DNA from 2 places in the Streptomyces sp. NPDC044033 genome. Region 1 is predicted to be linked to the other one. Evidence: riboswitches for the same ligand, from Rfam matches in the RefSeq annotation. Region 1 holds a riboswitch; the other holds the start of a gene.
The links. Region 1 has a riboswitch for cobalamin ahead of AC07AB_RS14880 (ribonucleoside-diphosphate reductase subunit alpha). Riboswitches for the same ligand answer to the same signal wherever they lie in the genome.
Positions count from the first base shown of each region.

Region 2: another riboswitch for cobalamin. It lies ahead of AC07AB_RS17195 (cobalamin biosynthesis protein); the one in region 1 lies ahead of AC07AB_RS14880 (ribonucleoside-diphosphate reductase subunit alpha).

Region 1 covers NZ_JBWKFF010000007.1:74,756-82,347, reverse strand. Annotated here, with positions in the region: gene AC07AB_RS14885 (ribonucleotide-diphosphate reductase subunit beta) at 1-358, opposite strand, end outside; gene AC07AB_RS14880 (ribonucleoside-diphosphate reductase subunit alpha) at 487-2,859, opposite strand; cobalamin riboswitch at 3,014-3,140, opposite strand; gene AC07AB_RS14875 (TolB family protein) at 3,482-4,294, shown strand; gene AC07AB_RS14870 (TolB family protein) at 4,549-5,892, shown strand; gene mctP (monocarboxylate uptake permease MctP) at 5,978-7,592, opposite strand, start outside.
Region 2 covers NZ_JBWKFF010000008.1:246,933-254,524, forward strand. Annotated here, with positions in the region: gene AC07AB_RS17185 (putative cobaltochelatase) at 1-1,205, opposite strand, end outside; gene AC07AB_RS17190 (cobyric acid synthase) at 1,348-2,898, opposite strand; gene AC07AB_RS17195 (cobalamin biosynthesis protein) at 2,907-4,052, opposite strand; cobalamin riboswitch at 4,106-4,239, opposite strand; gene AC07AB_RS17200 (hypothetical protein) at 4,420-4,659, opposite strand; gene AC07AB_RS17205 (inorganic phosphate transporter) at 4,678-5,937, opposite strand; gene AC07AB_RS17210 (lysozyme) at 6,108-6,911, opposite strand; gene AC07AB_RS17215 (class II aldolase/adducin family protein) at 7,174-7,592, shown strand, end outside.

The sequences.
Region 1 (7,592 bases):
GGATGGAGGGGATCTCCTCCACCGCGTCGAAGGCCGCCGAGCGGTCCTCCGGGTCGGGGAGGTAGGTGTCGAGCAGCGTCAGATAGAACTGGACGTGCACGGCCTCCTCGAAGAGCTGCCGCGACAGGTACAGCCGCGCCTCGGGGGAGTTGATGTGCTTGTAGAGGGTGAGCACCAGGTTGTTGGAGACGATCGAGTCGCCGGTCGCGAAGAACGCCACCAGCCGCCCGATCATGTGCTGCTCGCCCGGCGAGAGCTTGGCGAGGTCGGCGACGTCGGAGTGGAGGTCGACCTCCTCCACGGTCCAGGTGTTCTTGATGGCGTCGCGGTAGCGGTCGTAGAAGTCCGGGTACCGCATGGGGCGCAGGGTGAGCTCGAAGCCCGGGTCCAGCAGGTTCTTCACGGTCTTCGCGGGGGCGGTCTGCGCGGGCACGGTCTTCTCGTTCACGGCTTCTTCGGGCTCGGTCTTCTCGGGAGCGGTGGACATTACTGGCACGCCTCGCAGGACTCGGGGTTTTCCAGGGAGCAGGCGACGGCCTCGGGGTCGGCGGCGGCCGCCGGCTGCTGTGCGGGTACGGACGCGCGCGCGGACTGGGCGATGCGGGTCGCCGGGCGCGAGCGGAGGTAGTACGTGGTCTTGATGCCGCGCTTCCAGGCGTACGCGTACATCGAGCTGAGCTTGCCGATGGTCGGCGAGGACAGGAAGAGGTTCAGCGACTGGCTCTGGTCCAGGTAGGGCGTACGGGCCGCCGCCATGTCGATCAGCGAACGCTGCGGGATCTCCCACGCGGTGCGGTACAGGTCGCGGACCTCGGCGGGGATCCAGCCCAGCTCCTGGATGGAGCCGTTGGCCTCCGTCATCGCGTCCCGCGTCGTGCGGTCCCACACGCCGAGCTTCTTCAGGTCCTCCACCAGATAGGCGTTGACCTGGAGGAACTCGCCGCTGAGCGTCTCGCGCTTGAAGAGGTTGGAGACCTGCGGCTCGATGCACTCGTAGACGCCCGCGATCGAGGCGATGGTGGCCGTCGGCGCGATGGCCAGCAGCAGCGAGTTGCGCATGCCGGTCTTGGCGATACGGGCGCGCAGCGCCGCCCACCGGTCGGCCCACCGCGGCTCCGCGTCGGGGTAGTGGTCCGGGTGGAGCACGCCGCGCGCGGTACGGGTCGCGGACCAGGCCGGGTGCGGGCCGTGCCGCTCGGCGAGGTCGGCGGACGCCTCGTACGCGGCGAGCATGATCCGCTCGGAGATCCGGGTGGACAGCTCCGCGGCCTCGGGGGAGTCGAAGGGCAGCCGGAGCCGGAAGAAGACGTCCTGGAGGCCCATCAGGCCCAGGCCCACCGGCCGCCAGCGGGAGTTGGAGGTCCCGGCCTGCTCGGTCGGGTAGTAGTTGATGTCCACGACGCGGTCGAGGAAGGCGACGGCGGTACGGACCGTGGCGTCGAGCCGCTCCCAGTCCATCTCGCCGTCCGTGCCCAGGTGCGCCGCGAGGTTCACGGACCCGAGGTTGCAGACGGCCGTCTCGCCGTCGTCGGTGACCTCAAGGATCTCGGTGCACAGGTTCGAGGAGTGGACGACCCGGCCGGGCTCGGCGGTCTGGTTCGCGGTGCGGTTGGCGGCGTCCTTGAACGTCATCCAGCCGTTTCCGGTCTGCGCGAGGGTGCGCATCATCCGGGCGTAGAGGGCCCGTGCCGGGATCTGCTTGATCGCCTGGCCCGCCGCCTCGGCCGCGCGGTACGCGGCGTCGAACTCGTCGCCCCACAGGTCGACCAGCTCGGGCACGTCCACCGGGGAGAACAGCGACCAGTCGGCGTCGGCCTCGACGCGGCGCATGAACTCGTCCGGGATCCAGTGCGCCAGGTTGAGGTTGTGGGTGCGCCGGGCCTCCTCGCCGGTGTTGTCGCGCAGCTCCAGGAACTCCTCGATGTCCGCGTGCCACGTCTCCAGGTAGACGCAGGCCGCGCCCTTGCGCCGGCCGCCCTGGTTGACGGCGGCGACGGAGGCGTCGAGGGTCCGCAGGAACGGGACGATGCCGTTGGAGTGGCCGTTGGTGCCGCGGATCAGGGAGCCGCGGGAGCGGATGCGGCTGTACGAGAGGCCGATGCCGCCGGCGTGCTTGGAGAGCCGTGCGACCTGGTGGTAGCGGTCGTAGATCGAGTCGAGCTCGTCCAGCGGGGAGTCCAGCAGATAGCAGGACGACATCTGCGGGTGCCGGGTGCCGGAGTTGAAGAGGGTGGGGGAGGAGGGCAGGTAGGACAGCGAGCTGGTGAGCCGGTACAGCTCGGCGACGTCGTCCAGGGCCCGTACGGACCGGTCCTCGGCGAGGCCGCACGCCACGCGCAGCAGGAAGTGCTGCGGGGTCTCGATCACCTGCCGGGTGATCGGGTGGCGCAGCAGGTAGCGGCTGTGCAGCGTGCGCAGGCCGAAGTAGCCGAACCGGTCGTCGGCGCCGTCGGCGAGCGCCTGCTCCACCAGGGCGTCGAGCCGGGCGGTGTGGGCCGTGACGAACGCGGCGGTCTCGTCGGCGATCAGCCCCTCGCGGTGGCCGGTGGCGACGGATGCGGAGAAGGAGAGCGCGCCCTGACCGGCCGCCTCGCCGGCGATGGCGAGGGTCAGCAGCCGTGCGGCCAGCCGCGAGTACTGCGGCTCCTCGGCGATCAGCCCGGCGGCGGCCTCGGTGGCCAGCGACCGCAGTTCGGCCGCGTCCGAACCGGGATGGCGGCCGCGCAGCGCGGCGGCGGCGACCTTGCCCGGGTCGGTGGCGGGCAGATCGGCGGTGAGGTCGGTCAGGGTACGCAGCAGTGCGGTACCCGGGCCGTCGGACGCTACCTCTGAAACCGGATCGGCGGTCGCGATGGTCACGGTGTGGCTCTCCCTCGCTCGGCAGGGGGCCAGGAGGGAAGGGGCGATGGGCGCGTACGGGCGCGCTCCGGAAAAGGGCACGCCGCACCGCGTCCACCGGCCCAACCCGCGAGGCCCGGACGTATTCGACGCCCAGGCCGGGTATGGCGGCTCGGCCACGGGCGTGCTGGCGGCAGGTCCTCGGACTCATGGGTACGTAAATGCGCACACATACACCGTTGCGGGACAGTTCCGGATTTACACCGGATTCCCCTGCGACGACAGCGAGCATGAGCATACATCTTGTGCTGGCGGTCGCACGCACCCCCATATCTTGTGTCGCTCTCCGCAGGGAGTGGGGTGAATGTGCTAGTGGTGCCGCCGCGATTCGCGCATGCTTATCCCGCGATCCTCCCGCGTCCCCGCCGCGTTTTCGGCGCGATTCCGCCATGTTCGCGGGCCCCGGGCCGCTGTCGGCGGCTGTTGCCGGTGTATGACACGGGTCCCGGTCTTCCCTGCTGCAACAAGCGTATTGAAGCCCGGTACCGCGCCCGATTCGTTGACCGTCCACCGCCAGCGGAGTTGGCTCGTCCGCGGCGGCGAGGGCCGGCCGCGCGCATCCGGCATCCTAGGAGGGGACGAGATGGGCAGACGCACGCGCATGGCCGTCGTCGGAGCGGGGATATGCGCGCTCGTGCTGCTGCCGGTGGCGGCGGCCGCCGCCTGGCCGGAGGCGCCGCGTACGGAGCCGATCAGCGCCGCCGCCGACGGGACGCGGGCGGCCGGCTCCTCCGGCGGCGCGCCCATCTCCTACGACGGCGCGGTCATCTCCGCCGACGGCCGCTACGCCGTCTTCTCGTCGGACGCCGCCGACCTCGTGCCCGGCGACACCAACGGACAGGTGGACCTCTTCACCATGGACCTGCGGACGGCCGAGACGGAGCGCGTCACCGTCGCCACCGACGGCACGCAGGCCGACTCCTGGTCGGCGGAGCCCGCGATCAGCGCGGACGGCCGCTATGTCGCCTTCGTCTCGGCGGCCACCAACCTGGTGCCGGGCGACACCAATGGGGCGGACGACCTCTTCGTACGCGACCGGCGCACCGGCCGCACCGAGCGGATCACCGGCGACGGTACGGGCGCCGGGGCGGCCGGCGCTGCGCGGGCGCCGACGATCAGCGCCGACGGCAGCGTCGTCGCCCTCGCCTCCACCGCCACGGACCGCGAGCCGGGGGACGCCGACGCGGTTCAGGGCGGCTTCGCGCGCGGTCCCGGGACCGGTGCCGTACGCCTGCTGGCCCGCGGGGCCGACGGGAGCCGGATGACGGTGTGGCAGGGGGCGGTGGGGGCCGGTGGGTCCGGGCGGACGGTCGTCTTCGAATCCGCCGGCAGCCGCTCGGCGCCCGGCGGCGCCCATAGGGCTTCGGACGTCTTCATCCGGCGCCTTGGACAGTGACGGAGGCTGAAATCGTTCGGCCCCGGCTGCCCGGCTGCCCCGCCGCTCGCCCGTCCGCCCGTCCGCTCGCCCGCCAAGGGACCGCGTCTGTGGCGCGAGGGACGGAACATGGCACAGGGGTAGGACACGAGTCCCGGCTTCCCCTGCCGCAACAGGCGTATGGGGGTCCTGTCGGCTGTCCGAAGCGTTGACCGTGTACGGCCGGGGGAGTTGGCTCGGCGGGTACGGATGACTCTTGGGAGGGGAGAGCCAGGATGGGCTTACTCAGACGCACGGCCGCCGTCGGCGCGGCGGCCTGCACGCTCGCGCTGCCGATGGCCGGCGCGGCATGGGCAGGGCAGGGGGCGCCGCACACGGAGCGGGTGAGCGTTGCGGCGGACGGTACGCAGGCCGACGCCGCCTCCTTCACCGAGGGGATCTCCGGCAACGGCCGCTTCGTGGTCTTCACCTCGGCAGCCGCCAACCTGGTGCCCGGCGACACCAACGGCATGGAGGACGTCTTCGTCAAGGACCTGCGGACCAAGCGGGTCGAGCGCGTCAATGTGGCCACGGACGGCACGCAGGCGGACGCCTGGTCGTCGGGCGCCTCGATCAGCGCGGACGGCCGCTACGTCGCGTTCGCCTCGAACGCCGCCAATCTGGTGCCCGGTGACGACAACGGCGCGCAGGACGTGTTCGTACGCGACCGGCGCACGGGCCGCACGGAGCGCGTCAGCCCCGGAACGACCGCCGGTCCGCAGACCTACAGCGCCTGGATGCCGGCGATCAGCGCCGACGGGCGCGTCGTCGCCTTCGCCTCGCGCCGCTCCCATCTGGTGCCGGGCGACACCAACGACGTGCAGGACATCTTCGCGTACGACCGGCGTACCCACACCACGCGGCGGGTGAGCGTCGCGAGCGACGGGAAACAGGCGGACCGCGCGTCCGCCCAGCCCGTCATCAGCGCGGACGGCCGGCACATCGCCTACACCTCGAAGGCGACCAACCTGGAGCCCGGCTCGCCAGTTCGCCGCGAACCCGGCGCGCCCTCGATCGCCAAGCCGAGGGACTACCCCTCCTTCCTCCACGACCTGCGCACCGGGCGGACCCGGGCGCTGACCGTGAACTGGGAGGGGAAGACGTATGGGGGCAGGGTCTCCTCGCTCAGTGAGGACGGCCGGTACGCCGCGTTCTACAGCTACTGGCCCAACATGGTGCCGGGGACCCCTCTCCGTGAGGCGAGGGTCTACGTCCGGGACACCCGTGAGGGTGCCACGACCCTGGAGACGCTCGCCGACGACGGGACCCAGGCCAACAGCACCTCCTCCGGGGGGAAGCTCGCCGACCACGGGCGGCTGCTGTTCTTCCACTCCTCCGCGAGCAACCTCGTGCCCGATGACACCAACAACGCCGATGACGTGTTCGTACGCGACCGGGAGACCGGGCACGTCGAGCTGGTGAGCCTCGGCAGCGGCGACGACCAGTCGGCGACGGGGGCGAGTTCCCCCGAGGTCGACGCCGCGGGCCGCACCGCCGCCTTCTCCTCCGGCGACAGCGGCCTGGTCTCCGGCGACACCAACGGGGTCGAGGACGTCTTCGTCCGGCGCGTCGAGTCCTGACGCGGTTCCCTGACGCCGCGCCCTGAACGAACGGGCGGGGCCCCGGCCGACAGCCGGGGCCCCGCCCTGCGTGTGTCCGTACGGCTCAGTGCCTGCCCGGCGCGCCCGCCGTGGCCGGCGGCAGCTCCTGCCGCACGCCCGGGTCGCCCGCGTCCGCCGTGTAGTCCGACGGGGAGGTCTCGTCCACGCCGTCCGGGGCCTTCACGGCCTTGAGGACGAAGGTCAGCACGACCGTGACGAGGGCATTGAGCACGAACGCGGTGAGCCCGATGTAGCCCATCTCGCCGATGCCCGGGATCTCGTCGTTGCTGCCCCCGAAGTGCTTCTGGGTGGGGCTCGCCACGCCGTACGCGGCCACCGTGCCGTAGACCATGCCGACCGCCCACCCGGCGAGCAGCGCCCACCGGTGGAACCAGCGTGTGAACAGGCCGCCCACCAGCGACGGGAAGGTCTGGAGGATCCAGATCCCGCCCAGCAGCTGGAAGTTGATCGCCACCGTCTTGTCCATGGTGAGGACGAACGCGAGCGCGCCGACCTTCACCAGCAGCGAGACCAGCTTGGAGACCTTCGCCTCCTGGGCGGGCGTGGCCTCGGGCTTGATGAAGTCCTTGTAGATGTTCCTCGTGAAGAGGTTGGCCGCCGCGATCGACATGATGGCCGCGGGGACGAGCGCGCCGATGCCGATGGCGGCGAAGGCGACGCCCGCGAACCAGTCCGGGAACATGTCCTCGAACAGCTGCGGAATGGCGAGCTGGCCGTTCTTCACCTTGACGCCGGCGGCGATCGCCATGAAGCCGAGCAGCGCCAGCAGCCCCAGCATCAGCGAGTACAGCGGCAGGATGGTGGTGTTGCGGCGGATCACGTTGCGGCTGCGGCTGGAGAGCGTCGCGGTGATCGAGTGCGGATACATGAACAGCGCGAGCGCCGACCCCAGCGCCAGCGTCCCGTACGCCCACTGCGACTTGTCGCCGCTGGCCAGTTCGCCGCGCGGCTTCCCGGTGGCCGGATTGATCTGCTCGAACGCGTGGCCCGCCTTCGCGAAGATGTCGTCGAAGCCGCCGAGCTTGATCGGGATGTAGATGATCGCCACCAGGATGACGATGTAGATCAGGCCGTCCTTGACGAACGCGATGAGCGCGGGCGCGCGCAGCCCGGACGAGTAGGTGTAGGCGGCCAGTACGGCGAAGGCGATGAGCAGCGGCAGATCCTTGATGAACCAGCCGGTGTTCTCGCCGCCGCCGACGCCCATCACGTCCAGGACGGCCTGGATGCCGACGAGTTGCAGCGCGATGTAGGGCATCGTGGCGAGGATGCCGGTCAGCGCCACGGCCAGCGAGAGCCCCTTGGAGCCGAACCGGCCGCGCACGAAGTCCGAGGTGGTCACGTACCCGTGCTTGTGCGAGACCGACCAGAGCCGGGGCAGGAAGGTGAAGATCAGCGGGTAGACGAGGATCGTGTACGGGACCGCGAAGAACCCGGCCGCGCCCGCCGCGTAGACGGCCGCCGGCACGGCGACGAAGGTGTACGCGGTGTAGAGGTCGCCGCCGAGCAGGAACCAGGTGACCCAGGTGCCGAAGCTGCGGCCGCCGAGGCCCCATTCGTCGAGGCTCGCAGGATTGTCCGCGCGCCGCCAGCGGGCGGCGAGGAAGCCCATGACCGTGACGGCCACGAAGAAGAAGATGAAGACGGCGAGGGCGACG
Region 2 (7,592 bases), on a different contig from region 1:
TGCTGCCCCGCGCCGGACTCCTCGCGCTGCGTGGGCAGTTCCGGGCTGTCGGGCCCGTCCCCGTCCTGCGGCGATCCGCCGCCGGGGCCGTCGTCCTCCGGGCCGCTCCCGCCCGGACCCTCATCGTCCGGGCCCTCCGGCTCGGGCTCCGGGTCCGGCTCCGGCTCGGGGTTGTCCTCTTCGAACTGCCGCAGGATCTCGTCGAGCTTCTCCTCGTCCAGACCGGGCGCGTCGAAGGGGGCCCGCCGCCGCCGGTGCGGCAGCGCGAGCAGCGCGGCCTGCCGCACGTCCTCGGTCACCACGTTCGAGCGGCCCGCCCACGCGGCCAGCGCCGTCGCGGTCCGCGCGGTCACGATGTCCGCGCGCATGCCGTCCACCTCGAACCCCGCGCACACCGCGGCGATCCGCCGCAGCGCGCCGTCCCCGAGCAGTACGGACGGCAGCAGCGCACGCGCCGCCGCGATCCGCTCCCGCAGCGCGTTCTCCTCGGCCGCCCACTTCGCGGAGAAGGCCGCCGGGTCCTCGTCGTACGCGAGGCGGCGGCGCACCACCTCGACCCGCTCGTCCGTGTCCCGCGAGGCCGCGACCTCCACCGTCAGGCCGAACCGGTCCAGCAGCTGCGGGCGCAGCTCGCCCTCTTCGGGGTTCATCGTGCCGACGAGGAGGAAACGGGACGCGTGCCGTACGGAGACGCCCTCGCGTTCGACGTAGGAGGCGCCCGTGGCGGCGGCGTCCAGCAGCGCGTCGACCAGGTGGTCGCCCAGCAGGTTGACCTCGTCGACGTACAGCACGCCCCGGTGCGCCGCCGCCAGCAGGCCCGGCTCGAACGCCTTCACGCCCTCGGACAGCGCCCGCTCGATGTCGAGCGCGCCGACGAGCCGGTCCTCGGAGGCCCCTACGGGCAGTTCGACCATCTTCGCGCCGCGCGAGTCGGCCCCGCCGCCCGTGCCCCCCGCGCCGCTCTCGTGCGGCCCGTCGGGGCACTGGGGGTCCGGGGCGGCGGGGTCGCAGGAGAAGCGGCAGCCGGGTACGACCGCGACGCCGGGCAGCAGCGCCGTGAGGCCGCGCACGGTCGTGGTCTTCGCGGTGCCCTTGTCGCCCCGTACGAGCACACCGCCGATGGCGGGCGAGATGGCGTTGAGCAGCAGGCCCAGCCGCATGTCCTCCATCCCGACGACCGCGGTGAACGGATAGGTGGTGCTCATCCGGTGATCACTCCTTCGAGTGGCCTGTGGCGATTGGCTCGTTGATGTCCGAGGTATCCGAGGTGTTCAGAGCGCCCGGGACGGCGGCCCCGGGCCGGGGGCGGCTGCGTGGTGGGCTCCGCGCACACGGAGCCGGCGCCCGTCACGGCGCCCCCGGCGGAATGAACGGCAGCCCCTCCGGCACGCCGTCCTCGATCAGCCGCAGCAGCGCGTCCGTGTCCGCGTGCTCCTCGATCAGGTCGCCCAGCCGGTCCAGCTGCTCCTCCCGCAGCGCCCCGAAGCTCGTGTCCGGGGCCGGCACGAACGCCCGGCCCGCGGCGTCCGCGACCCGCCGCAGGAACGCCCGCCGGAAGCCGTCGCTCTCCAGCGACCCGTGCCAGTGCGTGCCCCACACGGCCCCCACCCGGCAGCCGTCCAGGAACTCCTCGTCCCCGCCCGCCACTTCGGCGACCCCGTGGTGGATCTCGTACCCCTCCACGTGCTCGCCCAGCGCCGTGCCGGCGGGCCTGGCCAGGGTCTTGCCGGGGGCGAACCGGACCCGTACCGGCAGCAGGCCCAGCCCCGCCACCGTCCCGGCCTTCGACTCCACGTCGTCCTCGATGCGCTCGCCCAGCATCTGGAACCCGCCGCAGACGCCCAGCACCGGCCGCCCCTCCCGGGCCCGGCGCACGATGGCGTCGGCCAGCCCGCGCTCGCGCAGCCAGGCCAGCGCCCGTACCGTGCCGCGCGTGCCCGGCAGGACCACCAGATCGGCGTCGACCAGCTCCTCCGCCCGGTCCACGAACCGCACGACGACGCCCGGCTCGGCGGCCAGCGCGTCCACGTCCGTGAAGTTCGACATCAGCGGCACCGCGGCCACCGCGACGCGCAGCACGTCGGCGCCGTGCGGCGGCGCGACGACGCTCTCGCGCACCGCGCCGCGCATCGAGACCCGCAGCCCGTCCTCCTCGTCGATGCCGAGCCCGTGCGCGTACGGCAGGACGCCCACCGTCGGCCGCCCGGTGAGGTCCCGCAGCATGTCCAGGCCCGGTTCGAGCAGCGTCACGTCGCCGCGGAACTTGTTGACCAGATACCCGGCGATGAACCGCTGGTCCGCCTCGGAGAGCAGCGCCGTCGTGCCGAAGAACGACGCGAAGACGCCGCCGCGGTCGATGTCGCCGACCACGATCACCGGCAGCCGCGCGGCCCGCGCGATGCCCATGTTGACGATGTCCGTGCGGCGCAGATTGATCTCGGCGGGGCTGCCCGCGCCCTCGCAGATCACCGCGTCGTGCGTGCGGCGCAGCTCCTCCAGGCACTCCGTGACGGTGCCGAGCAGCTGCTCCCGCCCGGTGTACCGGGCCTCTTCGCCGTCGCCGAAGTAGCCCTGCGCGCTGAGTTCGCCCACCGGCTTGCCCATCAGCACGACCTGGCTGCTGCGGTCGCTGCCGGGCTTGAGGAGCACCGGGTTCATCAGCGCGCTCGGCTCCACACGCGCCGCCGCGGCCTGCATCGCCTGGGCCCGCCCGATCTCCGCGCCCTCGCGGGTCACGAAGGAGTTCAGCGACATATTCTGGGCCTTGAACGGGGCGACCTTGACGCCCTTGCGGACCAGCCACCGGCAGATCCCGGCCGTCACCACGCTCTTGCCCGCGTCCGAGGTGGTCCCGGCGACGAGCAGCCCCCCGCCCAGCCTGCCGCCCGCTCCGTGCATGTCGGCTCTCACCGGTCTCTCCTCGCTGCTGGGAAGCCCGCCTGTGGGAGGTCCCCCTCCGGGGCGTACGCGCGCGCCCCGGCCCCGCGGACCCGGGCGGCCCTCGGAAGTCTGCCCGGCGCCCGGCGCCCGGCCGCCTCGCGGGTACGGGACACGGCGCCCGTCCGTCCGTCCGTACGCGTCCGCGGGGCGCGTCCCGCCGTCGCCGTCGCCGTCGCGACGGCCGCCCGGCCCGCGACCGCGACGGCCAGCGCCAGCAGGGAGACCCGGCGCGAGAGCCGTACGGCCCGTTCGATGTCCTCGACGCCGACCGGGCGCAGCTCCGCTCCGAGTACGGGCCGGTGTTCGACCCGGCCCTGGTAGGCGAGCGTGCCGCCGAGGCGGACGCCGAGCGCGCCCGCGAAGGCGGCCTCGACCGGGCCGGCGTTGGGGCTCGGGTGCTTGGCCGCGTCGCGGCGGGCCACGCGCCACGCGCCGCGCGGATCGGGCCCGGCGACGGCGGCGAGCACGGCGGTCAGCCGCGCCCCCGGCCAGCCGGCGACGTCGTCGAGGCGGGCGGCGGCCCAGCCGAACCGGCGGTAGCGCGGCGACTTGTGGCCGACCATCGCGTCCAGGGTGTTGACAGCGCGGAAGCCGACCAGCCCCGGCACCCCGCCGACGGCCCCCCACACCAGCGCGCCGACCACCGCGTCGGAGGTGTTCTCGGCGACCGACTCCACCACGGCGCGCGCGATCTGCCGCTCGTCCAGCTCCCGGGGGTCGCGCCCGCACAGGTGCGGCAGCCGCTCCCGGGCCGCCGCGAGGTCCCCGGCGGCCAGCGCGCCGCCGACCGCCCGCGCCTCCCGGCCCAGCGAGGCGCCGCCGAGCACGGCCCAGGTGGCGGCGGCGGTCAGCGCGGCCTCGGCGGCGCGGGGCGCGGGCGCGGTGCGTACGGTACGGGCCAGCAGCGCGGCGCCCGCGGCGGCGCCGCCCGCGCACAGCGCGGTGTGCAGCGCGCCGGGGCCGCGGTGGTCGCGCCACAGGAGGCGTTCGGCCGCGGCGGCGGCGCGTCCGAAGGCGGCCACCGGGTGGCCGCGGCGGGGGTCGCCCGCGAGGAGGTCGCCGAGGAAGCCGAGCGCGGCGCCGTACGCGAAAGGGGCGTGACCGGCACGCATCCGTAGTGTCCTCACTCAGGGTCCGCGCCCTGGCTCGACGTGACCGGCGACCAGAGTCTCCTGGCTCCCGGATCCGCGCTTTCCCCGGCCTTCCAGCTCGGTGTCGGCGAGCCGTGGCCTGTGAGTGATGGGGGAGCGCTCCCCGGTAACAGTGGCGGGACCGCGCCGGATTCGCACCGGCTTCCTCTGCTGTCGCCGTTTGGCTCCGGAAGTCCACCATGGGCCGGGAACGGCCGTCAACTCACGCTTGACCTGCGACGAGGGAGTGTGCGGAGGCACACAGCGGGAAGCGCGGAAGGGCCCGCCGGGCGGCGTCGCTGAAACGCTCCGCCGCCCGGCGGGCCCGAAGGCGCTGCCGCCGCCCCGCTCAGGCGACGATGAGGTAGATGCCGTACGCGACGACCGCCGCGCACAGGGCGAAGCAGGCGTACGCGCCCGAGCGGGCGAGGGCGCCGGGGCCGCCGGTCGCGGCGGCCGTGCCGTCCCCCTGTTCCCGCGGCTTGCGGGACGTGCCGACGATGCCGAGCGTGAACACGCCCACCATGCCGACCGTCACCACGAGGCTGACGCCGAAGACCTGCCCGAGGGCTGCCCAGTCGATGTTCATGGCGTGGGTCCTGGTTCCTTAGCTGGTGCCCGCGGTGGCGGGGGCGAGGTCGTGGGGCCGGGCGGTCGGCACGTCCGCCGCGGTGAGCTGCCCGGCGGGCGGCGGGGCGACGCTCTGGAGCGCGGCGGTGACCACGCCGGCCGGCTCGGCGGCCGGGGCGTCCGCGGCGGCGGGCTCCGGCGCGTTCACATTGGTGTGGTCCACCGGCTTGCGGCGCGCGGCCGCCCAGATCGCGCCGCAGACGGCGAGGGCGAGGACGGCGACCGCGGTGATGCCCCAGTCGCCCTGGTCGGCGAGGAACGCCGCGCCGCCGGAGACGAGGGCCGCGGCCGGGAGCGTCAGGCACCAGGCGATGACCATACGGCCGGCCGTCGACCAGCGGACGACGCCGCCCTTGCGGCCGAGGCCGGAGCCCATCACCGCACCGGAGCAGACCTGGGTGGTGGAGAGCGCGAAGCCGAGGTGGGAGGAGGAGAGGATCACGGCGGCCGCGCCGGTCTGGGCGGCGAAGCCCTGCGGCGGCTGGATGTCGGTGATGCCCTTGCCCATGGTGCGGATGATGCGCCAGCCGCCCAGGTAGGTGCCGAGGGCGATGGCGAGACCGGCCGAGACGATGACCCACAGCGGCGGGTCGGCGTGCGGGGCGACGACGCCGCCGGTGACCAGCGCGAGGGTGATCACGCCCATGGTCTTCTGCGCGTCGTTGGTGCCGTGGGCGAGGGAGACCAGGGCGGCGGAGGCGATCTGGCCCGCGCGGTAGCCCTTGGCGGTGTCCCGTTCGTCGCGGTTGCGGGCGACGCGGTAGGTCAGGCGGGTGGCGAGCAGCGAGGCGAGGCCGGCGACGAAGGGGGCGGCCACCGCCGGGATGACGACCTTCATGATGACGGCGTCGCCGTTGACCCCGCTGGTGCCGACGGAGACCAGGGTCGCGCCGATCAGACCGCCGAAGAGGGCGTGCGAGGAGCTGGAGGGGAGCCCGGCCAGCCAGGTCAGGAGGTTCCAGACGATCGCGCCGACCAGGCCGGCGAAGATCACCTCGGGTCTGATGCCCGCGCCCTCGTCGATGATCCCGCCGGAGATGGTCTTGGCCACCTCGACGGAGAGGAACGCGCCGACGAGGTTCAGGGCCGCCGACATCCCCACCGCGGTGCGGGGGCCCAGGGCGCCGGTGGAGATGGTGGTGGCCATGGCGTTGGCCGTGTCGTGGAAGCCGTTCGTAAAGTCGAACACCAAGGCCGTGACGATCACGATCCCGATGAGAAGCGTGATGTGTTCCATTCACCCAGGCAATCAGTTTGGTGAGCAGTTACGCGGCGAACCTAAAGAGCCTTGATGAACGGAAGATGAACTGGAACGGGCGTGGTGGTGACGCCAACCGGAGTGGCGCGGCGCCCGGCGTCCCGGAAGCCGCGCCGCGGCGGTGCGGGGGTTGGGCGGCGGCCGGACGTTCACCCGGAGGCGAGCTGCCGCAGCCCCTTCATCGTGCCGTTGAACACGTCCTGGTCGCCCGGCAGGAGTCCGCGGTTCGCGTGCTGCCAGAAGGTCGCGAACGACCAGCCGGTGGGCATCGGCCCCGGCGAGTCGTGCCAGTTCGCCAGCCACAGCGGATGGTTCGCCGCGAAGGCCGCGCTGCCGCCCGTGCAGCTGTTCCACCAGCGGGCCGTCGTGTAGATCACCGGACGGCGGCTCGTACGCCGCAGCACCTCGCCGCTGAAGGACGAGATCCAGCGCACCATCTCCGTCCGGTTCAGCCCGTAGCACTTCTTCCCGCCGTACGGATTCCCCTCGATGTCCAGCGCGGGCGGCAGGGTCCAGCCGTCCGCCCGCCACGCGCCGCCGTGCCGCAGGAAGTACGCGGCCTGCGCGCGGCCCGAGGAGCGGCTGGGCACCCCGAAGTGGTACGCGCCGCGCAGCAGCCCGGCCTTCCGCGAGCCGTTGTACTGCTGCGTGAAGTACGGATTGCGGTAGTTCGTGGCCTCGGTGGCCTTCACATAGACGAAGCTCGCGCCGTCGGCGCGGACCGTCGGCCAGTGCACGTTCTTCTGGTGCGAGGACACATCGTGGCCGCGCGGCTTGGCCCAGGCCGCCGCCGGGGAGCTCTCGGCGAGGACGGCGGCTCCGAGAGCGAGCGCGGCGGCCGAGGCGGAGGCGGCGATCAGCCTGCCCCGCCGCCGCGGATGGTTGTCATGGTCCGTGTTTCCGCCCGGGAGGCGGAGCGCATGACACATCGCGGCAAGGTTCGTGGATGTCATGACCAACACCGTCGATCACCAGCCAATCACAGTAAGTCGCTTATCAGGCCCTCTATAGCGGATTCCGGAGGCTCCGGGTCCGCGCTGGAGCGCCGCCCGCCGCCGCGCCCCCTCGACGCCGCCTGTTCGGCCCCCTCCGGCCGCCCCCGCCGCGGCCCCGGTCCGCGACTCGCCCGCGGCCCGCCCGGCCCCCGTACGATCGCGCGACGGAACGCGACGGAAGCGGACGCAAGCGCACGGAATCCAGTGGAGGCGAAGGCTCATGACGGACCGCACCGCGGTGGAACGGACCTGGGCCGACGTGGTCGCCACGGCCCGCCGGACGGTCGCCGACGGGCTCGTCGTCGGCACCTCGGGCAATGTCTCCGCCCGCGCCGGCGACCTGATCCTCGTCACCCCCAGCGGGGTCCCCTACGACAGGCTCGGTGTTGACGACGCCGTCGCCGTCGACCTCGACGGCCGCCAGGTGCTCGGCGAGCTGATCCCCACCAGCGAACTCCCCATGCACCTCGCGATCTACCGCGAGACCCCCGCCCAGGCCGTCGTCCACACCCACGCCGAACACGCCACGGCCGTCTCCACGCTCGTCCCCGAGCTGCCCCTGATCCACTACATGGCCGCCGCGCTCGGCGGTCCCGTCCGCGTGGCCCCCTACGCCCTCTACGGCACCCGGGAGTTGGC